4 regions of the Alteromonas sp. AWQ4_252 genome follow, and region 1 is predicted to be linked to each of the others. Evidence: predicted binding sites of a transcription regulator. Region 1 holds the regulator's gene; each other region holds the start of a gene.

What was found. The regulator sigma-54, encoded in region 1, starts transcription at its own class of promoters, with help from an activator protein. The targets are predictions, from matches to a motif close to GTTGGCACGNNNNTNGNNT.
Region 2: ACXACM_RS01455 (CsbD family protein) is a predicted target of sigma-54. The motif match lies at 1,688-1,706, and genes of this name have one in related genera.
Region 3: ACXACM_RS07475 (PEP-CTERM sorting domain-containing protein) is a predicted target of sigma-54. The motif match lies at 1,432-1,450, and genes of this name have one in related genera.
Region 4: glnA (glutamate--ammonia ligase) is a predicted target of sigma-54. The motif match lies at 1,978-1,996, and genes of this name have one in related genera.

The regions. Positions count from the first base shown of each region.
Region 1 covers NZ_JBSWSV010000001.1:1,811,602-1,814,776, forward strand. The annotation lists gene rapZ (RNase adapter RapZ) at 1-62, opposite strand, end outside; gene ptsN (PTS IIA-like nitrogen regulatory protein PtsN) at 111-554, opposite strand; gene hpf (ribosome hibernation promoting factor) at 558-845, opposite strand; gene ACXACM_RS08120 (RNA polymerase factor sigma-54) at 877-2,364, opposite strand; gene lptB (LPS export ABC transporter ATP-binding protein) at 2,454-3,175, opposite strand, start outside.
Region 2 covers NZ_JBSWSV010000001.1:308,104-311,278, reverse strand. The annotation lists gene ACXACM_RS01460 (hypothetical protein) at 198-1,340, shown strand; gene ACXACM_RS01455 (CsbD family protein) at 1,406-1,597, opposite strand; gene cysE (serine O-acetyltransferase) at 1,991-2,809, shown strand; gene ACXACM_RS01445 (HAD-IA family hydrolase) at 2,879-3,175, opposite strand, start outside.
Region 3 covers NZ_JBSWSV010000001.1:1,662,882-1,666,056, forward strand. The annotation lists gene ACXACM_RS07470 (nitroreductase family protein) at 1-425, opposite strand, end outside; gene ACXACM_RS07475 (PEP-CTERM sorting domain-containing protein) at 675-1,370, opposite strand; gene ACXACM_RS07480 (HAD family hydrolase) at 1,644-2,315, shown strand; gene ACXACM_RS07485 (hypothetical protein) at 2,439-3,175, shown strand, end outside.
Region 4 covers NZ_JBSWSV010000001.1:4,198,487-4,201,661, forward strand. The annotation lists gene typA (translational GTPase TypA) at 1-1,621, opposite strand, end outside; gene glnA (glutamate--ammonia ligase) at 2,066-3,175, shown strand, end outside.

The sequences.
Region 1 (3,175 bases):
AGTGCGCGCAGAGCCACCGATTTTCCTGAGCCCGAGCGGCCGCTGATGATAATAAGTTTCACGGGCGTTTCTCCTAAACGAACGTGTAGAACAGTTCCTTTAACAATAAGTTACTGTAAAGCGCGGATAATATCATCACTTGTTTCCGCTTTTCTGATAGTTTTTATCGTTTCTTTATCACTGAGCTTACCTGCTACCGTGGCAAGGGTTTGCAGATGCCCCTCTGTTTGATCCTGAGGAACCAAGAGCGTAAAGAAAATATCCACAGGCTTACTGTCGATGGCGTCAAAATCGATAGCTGGCTTACTGGTAACAACAATGGCAATTACGTGGTCAAGCCCCTCGAGCCGGCCATGAGGTAACGCGATGCCGTTCCCAATCCCTGTGCTACCCATGCGTTCTCGTGACATGAGGCTACTAAGCACCACTGCTTCGTCTATTTCCGGGTTATTTTTAGCGGCAATGCCACTGATTATTTCCAGAATGCGCTTTTTGCTATTGCACTGGACCGCACACTCGGTGCGATCCAGGCTTACTATGGCTTGTATATCCATGGTTTAGTGCTTTTTCAGCTTTTCCTTATGTTTGAGTACTTGCCTGTCTAACTTATCAACCATGCTGTCAATTGCAGCGTACATGTCTTGATTCTGCGAGGATGCGAACACCTCCGCGCCACTCAAATGAACAGTTGCCTCCGCTTTCTGATTAAGTTTCTCAACATTCAGTATGACGTGTACATTCGATATGTGATCGAAGTGTCTTTCCAGTTTACTGAACTTAGTATCGACATAATTACGCAAAGAATCAGTGATCTCAACATGATGACCGGTAAGGTTGATTTGCATATTTCGTCTTCCTTATTGTGAGCAGCCTTAGTTAAATTAGGCTTTTGCGTTGGTTAGACGGTGGAATCGATAGTGATTCCCGGTACTTTGCTATTGTTCGCCGTGCCACCATAATACCTTGGTCGGCCAACAATGAAGCAATCTTGCTGTCGCTTAGTGGTTTGCTCGGCTTTTCGGCCGCAACCAGCTTCTTAATCAGCGCTCTAATCGCCGTAGATGAGCACTCGCCACCTGATTCAGTGGCAACGTGACTGGAGAAGAAATACTTCAACTCAAAAATGCCTCGGGGCGTGTGCATATACTTTTGTGTAGTCACCCGCGAAATGGTTGATTCGTGCATATCTACCATTTCCGCCACGTCGTTTAATACCATGGGCTTCATCATTTCCGGACCGTGTTCAAAAAAGCCCATTTGCTGTTGAACAATGCAATTTGCTACCTTCAACAAGGTATCATTCCGGCTTTCGAGACTCTTGATGAACCACTTGGCTTCTTGCATGTGAGAGCGAATAAATTGGCTGTCACTGCTGTTTTTGGCCCGTCGACTCATGGCCGCATATTGCTGATTAACACTGAGTTTCGGCAGGCTGTCAGGGTTGAGTTCAACTACCCAGCGACCATTTTTCTTCGCCACTGACACATCGGGAATAACGTACTCAGGTTCTTTGGTAATTAGCGCACTACCAGGACGAGGATTCAACGTCTGTAACAAGCGCATGGCTTCCCGAAGCTGATCTTCTTTGAGGCGGGTTTTACGCATTAACGTACGGTAATCTTTACTGCCGAGTAAATCTGCATAGTCTTTTAAAATCAACTTTGCTTCTTCTAACCACGGCGTTTCAGGCGCAAACTGATTTAACTGCACCAATAAACATTCCTGAGGCGTTCTGGAACCTGAACCAATGGGATCGAACATCTGAATGCGTTTCAAGACACATTCCACTTCATCCTCTTCCACCGGTTCTTCCATATCCTCACTGTTGACACTTTGTAGAATGTCGTCGACGGTAACAGTGAGGTAGCCGGACTCGTCGATGGAGTCGATAATGGCTAAGGCAATTGCGCGGTCGGTGTCTGAGAAAGGGGTTAACCGCATTTGCCACAATAAATGGTCTTGAATGTTCTCAGTGGTTTCGCCCTGAAATACTTGTTCGTCGTCACCGCCGGAAGAAGGCCCTGGGGCAGGGGCTGATGAGGCCGAAATGTATTCATCCCAGGTGCTGTCAATGGGAAGCTCATCGGGTAAGTCGTTTTTTTCAAGCGCTTCGCCGGTGTCCATATTATCTGATGCAGACGCGCTCACAGCTTCCTGTGCGCTGTCGTCGTTATCGATATTATTTTTCTCAACTACCTCGTTATCTGCGCCTTCATCTACTTCCAGCAACGGATTTGAATCCAGTGCTTCCTGAATTTCCGCCTGCAAATCGAGCGTAGACAGTTGCAGCAATTTAATTGCCTGCTGTAACTGCGGCGTCATGGTTAGTTGTTGACTAAATTTTAGCTGTAAAGATGGTTTCATCTACGTCTTATTATAACTCTTAAAAAGGATACCCGACAGAATGCCTGCCGTGCCTGCGATAATTCGCATTGCTATCAGGGCTATCTTAACTATAGCCTGAATTGCTCGCCTAGGTATACATCTCTCACTTTTTGGTTACTCAATACTTCTTCGGCAGTGCCTTGAGCAATGAGTTCCCCGTGGCTGACAATATACGCTTCTTCACATACATCCAGAGTTTCACGCACATTGTGATCAGTGATAAGAATGCCAATACCTCTGTCACGTAAATGCTGAATGATCTTCTTTATATCATTAACCGAAATAGGGTCAACACCAGCGAAGGGTTCATCGAGTAAAATAAATTGCGGATTGGCTGCAAGCGCCCTGGCAATTTCAACCCTGCGTCGCTCTCCCCCGGATAAACTCATTCCTGTACTATTGCGTATATGGTTAATATTAAATTCATCAAGTAGCGCATCTGCTTCAGCTTCCCGTTGATGTGTTTTTAAATCTTTACGGGTTTGCAAGATGGCCATGATGTTTTCATGAACAGTAAGCTTGCGAAAAATCGACGCTTCCTGGGGCAGATAACCAATCCCCTTTCGTGCCCGTTCGTGCATTGGCTGATGCGTAAGCTCTTGATTATCTATATTGATTTTGCCTTTATCCAGCGGCACCAGACCTACTATCATGTAAAAAGTCGTGGTTTTTCCAGCGCCATTTGGCCCCAAAAGACCTACGATTTGCCCGGTTGATACCGACAGACTCACATCCCGCACAACTTGTCTGGATTTGTAAGACTTAGCGAGATGCGACGCAGATAAAGTGG
Region 2 (3,175 bases), 1.5 Mb from region 1:
GGGGCATGAGTTGTCTGTTTATTGAACTAAAGTATAAATGTGTGTTGGTCGTTACCGCGTTATGGTTCATGAATAAAGGTCGATGTAACGACTACCTCAGGTACACATCTAGCTATTTGACAACAGTTTATGTAAAGGAGGTATGTTTTCGTCGACACTCACATTTTGCTCGGCGGTCTTGAGCATAAGGCACAGTAATGAGCGTTGAATGTACTATCGATGACGACAATGAAAGTATTAGTCGTCTGATTATTGAGATTTACGATGCAGCCCTTGGTCGTCGTTGGGGAAATGTCCTTGAAAAGTGCAATGTACTTTTTCAATCTAATAAAGCGTTTCTAATATTAAGGGATGTATCCACCGAAACCATTCTCTCCTTTAAAATAAAATCCAATGTTTCTCTGCCGGAATCAGCAATTGATTACTATCTGAATAACTTCATGGCAGACCCCGTGTTCCAGTTGGTGGTTACAAAGTTGGAAGGGGAGTATGTTAATACTACGTATAAAGAAGCATCCTCTCAGACTTTTCACGACGACTTTCGTGAAAACGTAACGGACCCTGTGTCTTCAGATAAGACACTTGTAGGTGTGGTGCTGAAAGATGAAAACTATGAGGGTTTTTTCGGTGTCAGTCGTTCAGCGGGAGCCCCACCTTTTTCAGACCGCGAGATCAATTTACTTCAACAGTTAATGCCGCATTTAATAAGAGCATCGCGATTCTTTCGCGATGAAGAGTTATTTAATCGTGACAGAGATATTGCACAAAATGTGTACGAATATGTGCAGGCCCCTTTTGCTGTTTGCGACCGGCACTTGAATGTTCTGGCAGCCAATTCAGGCGCAAAATACTATCTTAAAGATAGCGACTGTATTCATCTCAAAGCTAATAAGCTGGTTCTCTCGACTCCCCGGGTTTACAACCAGCTAATTTCGTTGTTGAGTCGTGTTTATGAACATCCCCTTGAAACTGATGTTGAAAAGAATCTGGTTGCTGATGAAAATCTCACGGCAATTTTGATTATCAGAGTTAGTTTCTTATGCGCAAAAAACGATGTAAGAGGCGAAGAACCATTATTCTTTATTCGTTTCATTGTTAAACCTGCTCCGGATTGGAGAAGGGTCGAGAACAATTTTGAATTGAGTAAGCAGGAAACCCTCATTGCCCGTTTATTGTATAAAGAGGCTGACATGGAGGACATAGCTATAGCGCTTAATATTAATCAAGTGCAAGCGCAAAGTTGGGTGAGATCCTTGCTGGATAAAATGGTTGTTGCTGACGCCAGTGAGCTGTCGGAACTTGTAATGGCGTTTCCTTACAGGAATCCTTTGCCAGACTAGACAGAGTTACTACAAACAAAGCCGCGGGGAGGCGGCTTTGTAACACAGACGAATTCTGAAGGGGATCAGTTCATGTAAGAATCGACTTCTTTCTCTGCCTCTTCACGGCTTTTGCCGTAGGCTTGCTGAATTTTACCCACTAGTTCTTCACGACGTCCGTCAATTTTATCCAGATCGTCATCAGTGAGTTTACCCCATTGCTGTTGTACTTTGCCTTTAAGCTCTTTCCAGTTACCTTCAAAGCGATCACTGTTCATAATGTCCTCCTTTGTGAGTGACGTGAATAAGCCATAAAATCATGGCGCTACTACCGGGATAGAGATTCGAAACAGGTAGTAGCTTGGGTGAAGCAAAGGATATTCCAAATAGGTTTGGGTGTATTAAGTCTATGATCTTTCGATTATAATCTAGGGAGGTAAACAAAATGCCTGATCTGACAAAGGATACTTGGTGTAATAATTACAGTAAACTTTGAAAAGCAAACAGGGTCGGCTGGTCAGGTTTATGAATGTTCCTTATAAGTTATAAGGAAAACTCATTGCCACGTTGTTTAACGATAATGATAGGCTTTTGTCGACATGCCCTTGAATTCTACAACACCGTCGCTATTCTAAGGCCGCTCAGCGAAGACAAACACACAGGATCACTCCATGCACGCGCTTTCAACAAATAACGATTTCTGGTTGACCCTCAAACGGGAAGCTCAACAGATAGCCGAAAACGAACCGCTACTGGCCAGTTATCTTCACGCGTGTATTCTGACTCATCACAATTTTGAGTCTTCTCTAAGTTTCATTCTGTCTAACAAGATGGCAGATGACGTCATGCCGGCCCTTGCCATTCGAGAAGTCTTCGACGAAGCGTATTTGTTGGAACCGGGCATAACAGATGCTGCCGTCGCAGATATCCAGGCCGTGTTTAACCGTGATGCCGCGGTAAAGGACTACCTGACGCCCTTACTCTATTTTAAAGGCTTCCATGCCGTTCAGGTGCACAGGATGGCGCACTATTTGTGGCAACATGGCAGGGAACAGCTCGCATTGTTTCTGCAAAGCCGAAACTCAGAGACCTTCGGTGTAGATATTCACCCCGCCGCTAAACTGGGTAAAGGCGTCATGTTTGATCACGCAACGGGTATTGTTGTTGGTGAAACCGCAGTGATTGAAGACAATGTGTCAATACTGCAAAGTGTTACTTTGGGCGGAACCGGTAACGAATCTGGTGATCGTCACCCGAAAATTCGTCAGGGTGTTTTGATAGGTGCCGGGGCGAAAATACTGGGTAACATTGAAATTGGTGAAGGTGCTAAAGTTGGCGCGGGTAGTGTGGTACTCGACAGTGTTCCTCCTCACGTTACAGTGGTTGGAGTACCCGCAAAAGTCGTCGGTAGGCCAGGCTGCCAGCGCCCTTGTGATTCTATGCGTCAGAACGTATTGGAAGACAGCGCAATAAGCGACGATAACAATTAATTTTTCCCCGAGGCGTATTTTGACAGCACCAGGTGGTGGCACTTTGCGTCATGGGTGTAATGGCGCCTGCTAAGGTAGTAGGTGCAGTAAGTCACCCAGCGACTGCAAGCTTATGTGGGGAAGTACTGATACCCGCTCAGAACGAATATCCATGGGCCGGTTTACCGCTAGCCAAGCCGCTTGAAAGCCCGCGTCGATGGCGCCCATCACGTCTTTTTCCATGTTGTCCCCCACATGAAGAATACGCTGGGGAGGCAATGACAACATTTCACTGGCCTTGTTGAACATATCGTTTGCAGGTTTGGCTCTATAGGTCAGGCTAGCGTGTAAAAATCTCTGAAAGTAGGGCGTCATTCCGGTTCTTTC
Region 3 (3,175 bases), 150 kb from region 1:
CGTTTCTCACCTGCCTCCGCTTCACCTGATTTTTGGCTGAAAACGGCAATTAACCATGGTGCCAGTTCAAGGTATGGTTTATTCGCGTCAGTGCCCAAAGGCTTCAAATCATCCAACCATTGTTGACCGGCTCGCCCATCGTAGAAGCTTCGCTCATGAGCTTCTGCTTGCTGTCGGATTTTCTGCTTCATCGCAGCAGAGTGAATGGCGGCAAAATGCCAGGGCTGATGATTCGCGCCGCTTGGTGCTGTACCCGCCGTCAGAATACAGTTTTCGATAACCGCTCGGTCTACCGGTCGGTCGCTAAACTGGCGAATACTATGACGTCGCCGCATCGTTGATAAAAAGTCCGCACTGCGGGATAACATATCCTGTTCGGGAAACGCGATGAAATCGTCCAGAGGGGAATGGTCGTGAGGTTGCATTATTATTCTCTTATTGTTGATGCAAGTGTGTTAAACGCAGAGTTCAGGCTTTGGTAGTGTACCTTCGCAAGTTCAGCATGCTCAAGCATTATCGCCATCGTTGTGAATAGGGAGAAGGGAAATGGTAACAGTGAATCTATGGTTACCTAGGCTGCGATAGTTATCCGGGCTGATAGAAACCAATCGCAATATTGAAAGAACAAAACGGAGCGCAATTGCGCTCCGTTTTTGTCGTAAGAAAAGTAAGGCTTAGGCTTTACGGCGTAAGCGTAAACCCAGTAAAGCGGCTGCCAGCAAGCCTAAAGATGCCGGTGCAGGAACGCCAACTTGCGGGCCTGGGCCTGGAGTAACAGAACCGAACGTGATGTCATCAAACACGATTTGGTTTGCTACACCAGCAAAGGCCACTGACTGAGCGATGCCAGTAAAGGCAACACCTATTGCTTCAAATGGACAAAAACCAGCGCCGTAACCCGGGCAGCTGCCAGCATTTGGCGAAAGGCTGATGGTAGCAAGCGTGTTACCTGTACCATCTAAACCGTCAAACACTGAAACCGAACCAGCCTGACTTAAAGAGGAGTAAAAGAATGAAAAGCCGGTGTCAAAACCCGCAGCCACATTCATGATTGAAGCTGAACCACTGAGGAAGAACAGACCGCCCTCTTCAGAACCAGGAGCTAAACCACCGCGTGAAGTGTTGGAACAGCTAACTGTTGTACTGTTAAGGCAAATCAATAGTGAATTGTCAGAAAAGCTGATCCCATAATCAGTTCCACTGGTACCTATGCTTGACGTTCCACCATTGTAAAACTCTTGAATGAGAACATTATTGGCATTTGGGTATGTTGTAATATCTTCAAAATCAAGAGTGATTACGTTAGCTTGAGAGAAAAAGCTGCACAAACTTAACGCGGCTGCTGTTGCAAAGTGTTTTATATTTTTCATGTGTAACTCCTGTTTACTTTATTTCCCGTACTTCACTGCTCGGGGATTAATATTGAGACAGAAGCATTACTCGTGCCAAAGGTTAAATTATTGTAATTTAAGTGTGTTTTTTGAGCAGTCTTTCTTAAGCGTAAATTTTACTGACAGTTTTCTCGGTACTTTGCGCTGAACATCGTCTTTGTGGGATGAAGTGTCGTCGATATATTCTGTGAGCAGGTATGGTAGTGTTAAGCGTCCAAAAATAATGTTACCAGCAGAGCAATGGAGAGAAAAATGTCAACTGCAACAGCGATAAGTGACGCCACTAAAGCCATTTTATTTGATCACGACGGTACACTTATTGACTCTGAGCATGCCCATTTTGAAATTTGGCAAGCCCTCCTGGCGAGATATGGTGCCCATCTCACTGCCGAGTTTTATTCTAACGTCATGGCCGGTATACCCGTGGCGCAAAATGCCATTGATGTGGTCAATACATTCTCTCTTGCTGTATCAGCCCGGAAGCTTGCAGAAGAAAAGCATGTTTTGACCAGAGCTTATCTTAAACAGCAGCCATTTCCGCTGATGCCCTATGCGGTTGAAACGGTGAAAAAATGCTACGACGCAGGGTTTCAGTTGGCTATTGTTACCGGTGGTAGCGGAGTATCAGTCGAGCGCACCCTCACTGCGCGAGGCATTAAGCATATGTTTTCTGCAACTGTTTCTGTGGAGGATGTCATTCACAGTAAGCCCGCGCCGGATTGTTATCAACTCGCCATGAAGAAGCTCAACAGAAGCCCATCTGAGTGTATTGCAATTGAAGATACGGAGCATGGGATGCGCGCGGCTGTCCGAGCTGGTGTGCCCTGCGTTGTTATTCCCACGGTTCATTCAGTTCATCACGATTTTGCCGATGCTACCGCTAAATATGACTCGTTGCAGGCGTGGTACGCGAAGGAGTGTTAGCTAAGCATCTATCAGCTCTGAATTATTTATCGCAAAGTCCTGTAACAGTTTTTACGTGCTGGTAGTTGTATTTGCTCTCCGATTAACAAAAAATAGTAGTACAGAGAAAAAGAGGCAAAAGCGTTGCGGATTGGTCGAAGTTTACTCATTGTGGTGCTCCTGTTAGTGGCGCTAGTCATCGGTACCTTGGTTTTAATGGTGGAAACCACGCCCTCGTTAGAGGCGAGGGGCGCTGAACAATTGGCCGATGCCGATACCGTTCACGCGCTGCTGAGCCAAATCGAATCGAGCATTAACGATCGCCATCAGGCGCACAATATTGTTGTAAATCGCCAGCAATTCGACTCGATTGTCGGCTTTCTTCAACGAGCAAAACCCGATTTTCGCGGCGCGGTAGCCATTCAGCCGGAAGGTACACGGGTACAATTAAGTATCGCTTTGCCGATGGTCTTTTTTGACGGCTATTTGAATATCGACTCAACAGTTCTGCCGGCAAATCGCTTCGCGCTGGATAATGTGAAAATTGGCGACCTGCGCGTACCTGGTGACATGGCCGTTAGTCTGGTTGAATGGTTAGTGAATCGCTGGACCGATAGCAATATTGCAACTCAGGCCCGGCTGCAGGTGGAGCGGGTGAGTATGACTCATCAACAAGTGGCTGTTTCCTTGCAACCACTGGACGGTTTTCTTAAACAACTCAATGAAGTTAAAAACGGCCTGTCGGTAGATCAGGATGATGCCCTGCGCGACTTAACAGCCTACTATCTTCGTTATATTTCCTGGCAGGACATCGCCCTAAAAGACACACCTCAGCCCCTTAGTGATTACATACGCTTATTAATGAAGCGGGTAAAACAGCG
Region 4 (3,175 bases), 2.4 Mb from region 1:
CATTAACGGTGAGGTCGTTCTCACGGCTGTGAATACCGATAATCATGCCTTCATACACTTCCACACCATGACCGATGAACAAGCGACCACGTTCCTGCAAGTTAAACAGGGCATTAGTCAGTGCTTTACCGTTGGCATTGGCAATAAGCACACCGTTTTTACGTTTGCCAATCACACCGCCTTTATGCGCACCGTAATGATCGAATGTATGATAAAGCAATCCGGAACCCGAAGTCAGAGTCATAAACTCAGTCTGGAAACCAATCAAACCTCGACTCGGAATAACAAAGTCCATGCGAACACGACCTTTACCGTCCGGAGACATATCGGTTAGCTCAGCTTTACGCAAACCAAGTTGTTCCATGATCGAGCCTTGATCTTCACTTTCACAGTCGATGGTTAGCGTTTCGAATGGCTCTTGTAATTCGCCGTCAACTTCTCTGAGAATAACTTCCGGGCGAGATACCGCGAGTTCGTAACCTTCACGACGCATGTTTTCGATAAGAATACCAAGGTGCAACTCACCGCGACCTGAAACACGGAATTTATCCGGATCATCAGTTTCTTCAACACGCAGCGCAACGTTGTGGATCAGTTCATCCTGTAAGCGTTCGAGAATATTACGAGAGGTAACATATTTACCTTCTTTTCCAGAAAATGGAGAAGTATTAACCTGGAATGTCATCGTTACTGTTGGTTCGTCAACGGTCAATGGTGGTAATGCTTCAACACCATTTACATCACAAACTGTGTCAGAGATCTTAAGCTCTCCCAAACCAGTTATTGCGATGATGTCACCTGCATGAGCAGATTCAACTTCATGACGTTCAAGACCGAGGTAACCCAGTACCTGACCAACTTTGCCATTGCGGGTTTTGCCATCTGCACCAACAACCGTTACCTGTTGATTGGTTTTAACACTACCGCGAGTAACGCGACCAACGCCAATAACACCAACATAAGAGTTGTAATCAAGTTGGGAGATTTGCATTTGGAAAGGTCCAGTAGCATCCGCATTAGGCGCTTCTACCTGGTCCACTATCATTTGGAACAGCGGCGTCATATCTTCGCCTTGGGTATCTGAATCCATGGATGCCCAGCCGTTAAGTGCTGACGCATAGACAACCTGAAAATCAAGTTGTTCGTCAGTGGCACCAAGGTTGTCGAACAAATCAAATACCTGGTCCATCACCCAGTCGGGGCGGGCACCAGGCTTGTCAATTTTGTTGATGACAACGATAGGCTTCAACCCTTGCGCAAAAGCTTTCTGTGTCACAAAACGGGTTTGCGGCATTGGACCTTCCTGCGCGTCGACGAGCAACAACACAGAATCAGCCATTGACATAACCCGCTCTACTTCACCACCGAAATCGGCGTGTCCAGGGGTATCAACAATATTAATACGGTAATCATTCCAGTTGATGGCAGTATTCTTCGCGAGAATAGTAATGCCACGTTCTTTTTCTATATCGTTGGAATCCATTACTCGTTCTTGTGCTTCACCGCGGCTTTCCAGCGTGCCGGATTGCTGAAGCAGTTTGTCTACTAGCGTGGTTTTACCATGGTCAACGTGAGCAATGATTGCTATGTTGCGTAATTTATTTATATCAGTGGTGTTCATTGGGTCTAAGCCTTGGTGATTTGCACGTTCAACACTGTCGTGAAGCAGTGTGCAAACCGAATTGCAATTTCGGAATAGTAAAATGTGCGCGGATTGTACAGAAAATCACTTTACATTGCGCATCTTTTTTCACTTTAATTTATTGCAATTTTGTGACCATGGCACTTTGATGCGTGCTGATCACTGACTTTCTCTCTATAGCACTGGTATCACCGCCTCCTTTGCTCTACGCTAAGCTAGGAACCAATCGAGTTTATTCACCATTTAGGTGCAGCGTTGCACCAAAATGAATCATATCGTATCGACGGTGGATCAGCCCTTTCTCTGCTAAGCCGCGCCGAGACTATAGTAGGATAAATGGCACGAATATCGCTTTCTGGTTTCTACAATTTTTTGGAATGAGTATTTTCATTCCGTTTTATTCTAATAATCCCGGAGGACACAATGGCAATTGATAAGGCATTGGAGCTAATCAAAGAAAGTGAAGCTAAATTTGTAGATTTGCGTTTTACCGATACTAAAGGTAAAGAGCAACACGTCTCAATTCCAGCTAATTTAATCGATGAAGAGTTCTTTGAAGAAGGCAAAATGTTTGACGGCTCTTCTATCGCTGGTTGGAAAGGAATCAACGAATCAGACATGATTTTGATGCCTGACCCTTCGACAGCAGTTGTCGACCCATTTGCCGAAGAAGCGCAAGTAAACATCCGCTGTGATATCGTTGAGCCATCAACGATGGAAGGTTATGAGCGTGACCCTCGCTCTGTTGCACGTCGCGCAGAAGAGTATCTGAAGTCTACAGGTATTGGTGATACTTGTTACTTTGGCCCTGAGCCAGAGTTTTTCTTGTTCGACGACGTGAAATTCCACACTGACATGGCAGGCTCTTTCTTCAAGATTGATTCTTCTGAAGCCAAGTGGAATTCTGGCGCTGAGTTTGAAGGCGGAAACCTCGCTCACCGTCCAGGCGTTAAAGGCGGTTACTTCCCGGTTCCACCTGTAGATTCTGCTCACGACATCCGTGGCGCTATGTGCTTGGTAATGGAAGAAATGGGTATTGTGATTGAAGCGCATCACCACGAAGTAGCAACTGCGGGTCAGAACGAAATTGCGGCTGCTTTCAATACCTTGGTGTCTAAAGCTGACGAAATTCAAATTTACAAGTATGTTGTTCACAACGTAGCGCATGCGTATGGTCAATCAGCAACCTTTATGCCTAAGCCTCTGGTTGGCGATAACGGTTCTGGTATGCACTGTCACCAATCAATTGCTAAAGATGGTAAAAACATCTTCGCGGGTGACAAATATGCAGGTCTGTCTGAAGAAGCCTTGTACTACATTGGCGGTATCATCAAACACGCTCGTGCCATCAACGCGTTTGCCAACGCGTCAACCAACTCGTACAAGCGTTTGGTTCCAGGGTTCGAAGCACCGGTAATGTTGGCATACTCTGCTCGTAACCGCTCTGCATCAATCCGTATTCCTTACGTAACAAGTGATAAGGCTCGCCGTATCGAAGTTCGCTTCCCTGACCCAACGGCCAACCCTTACCTA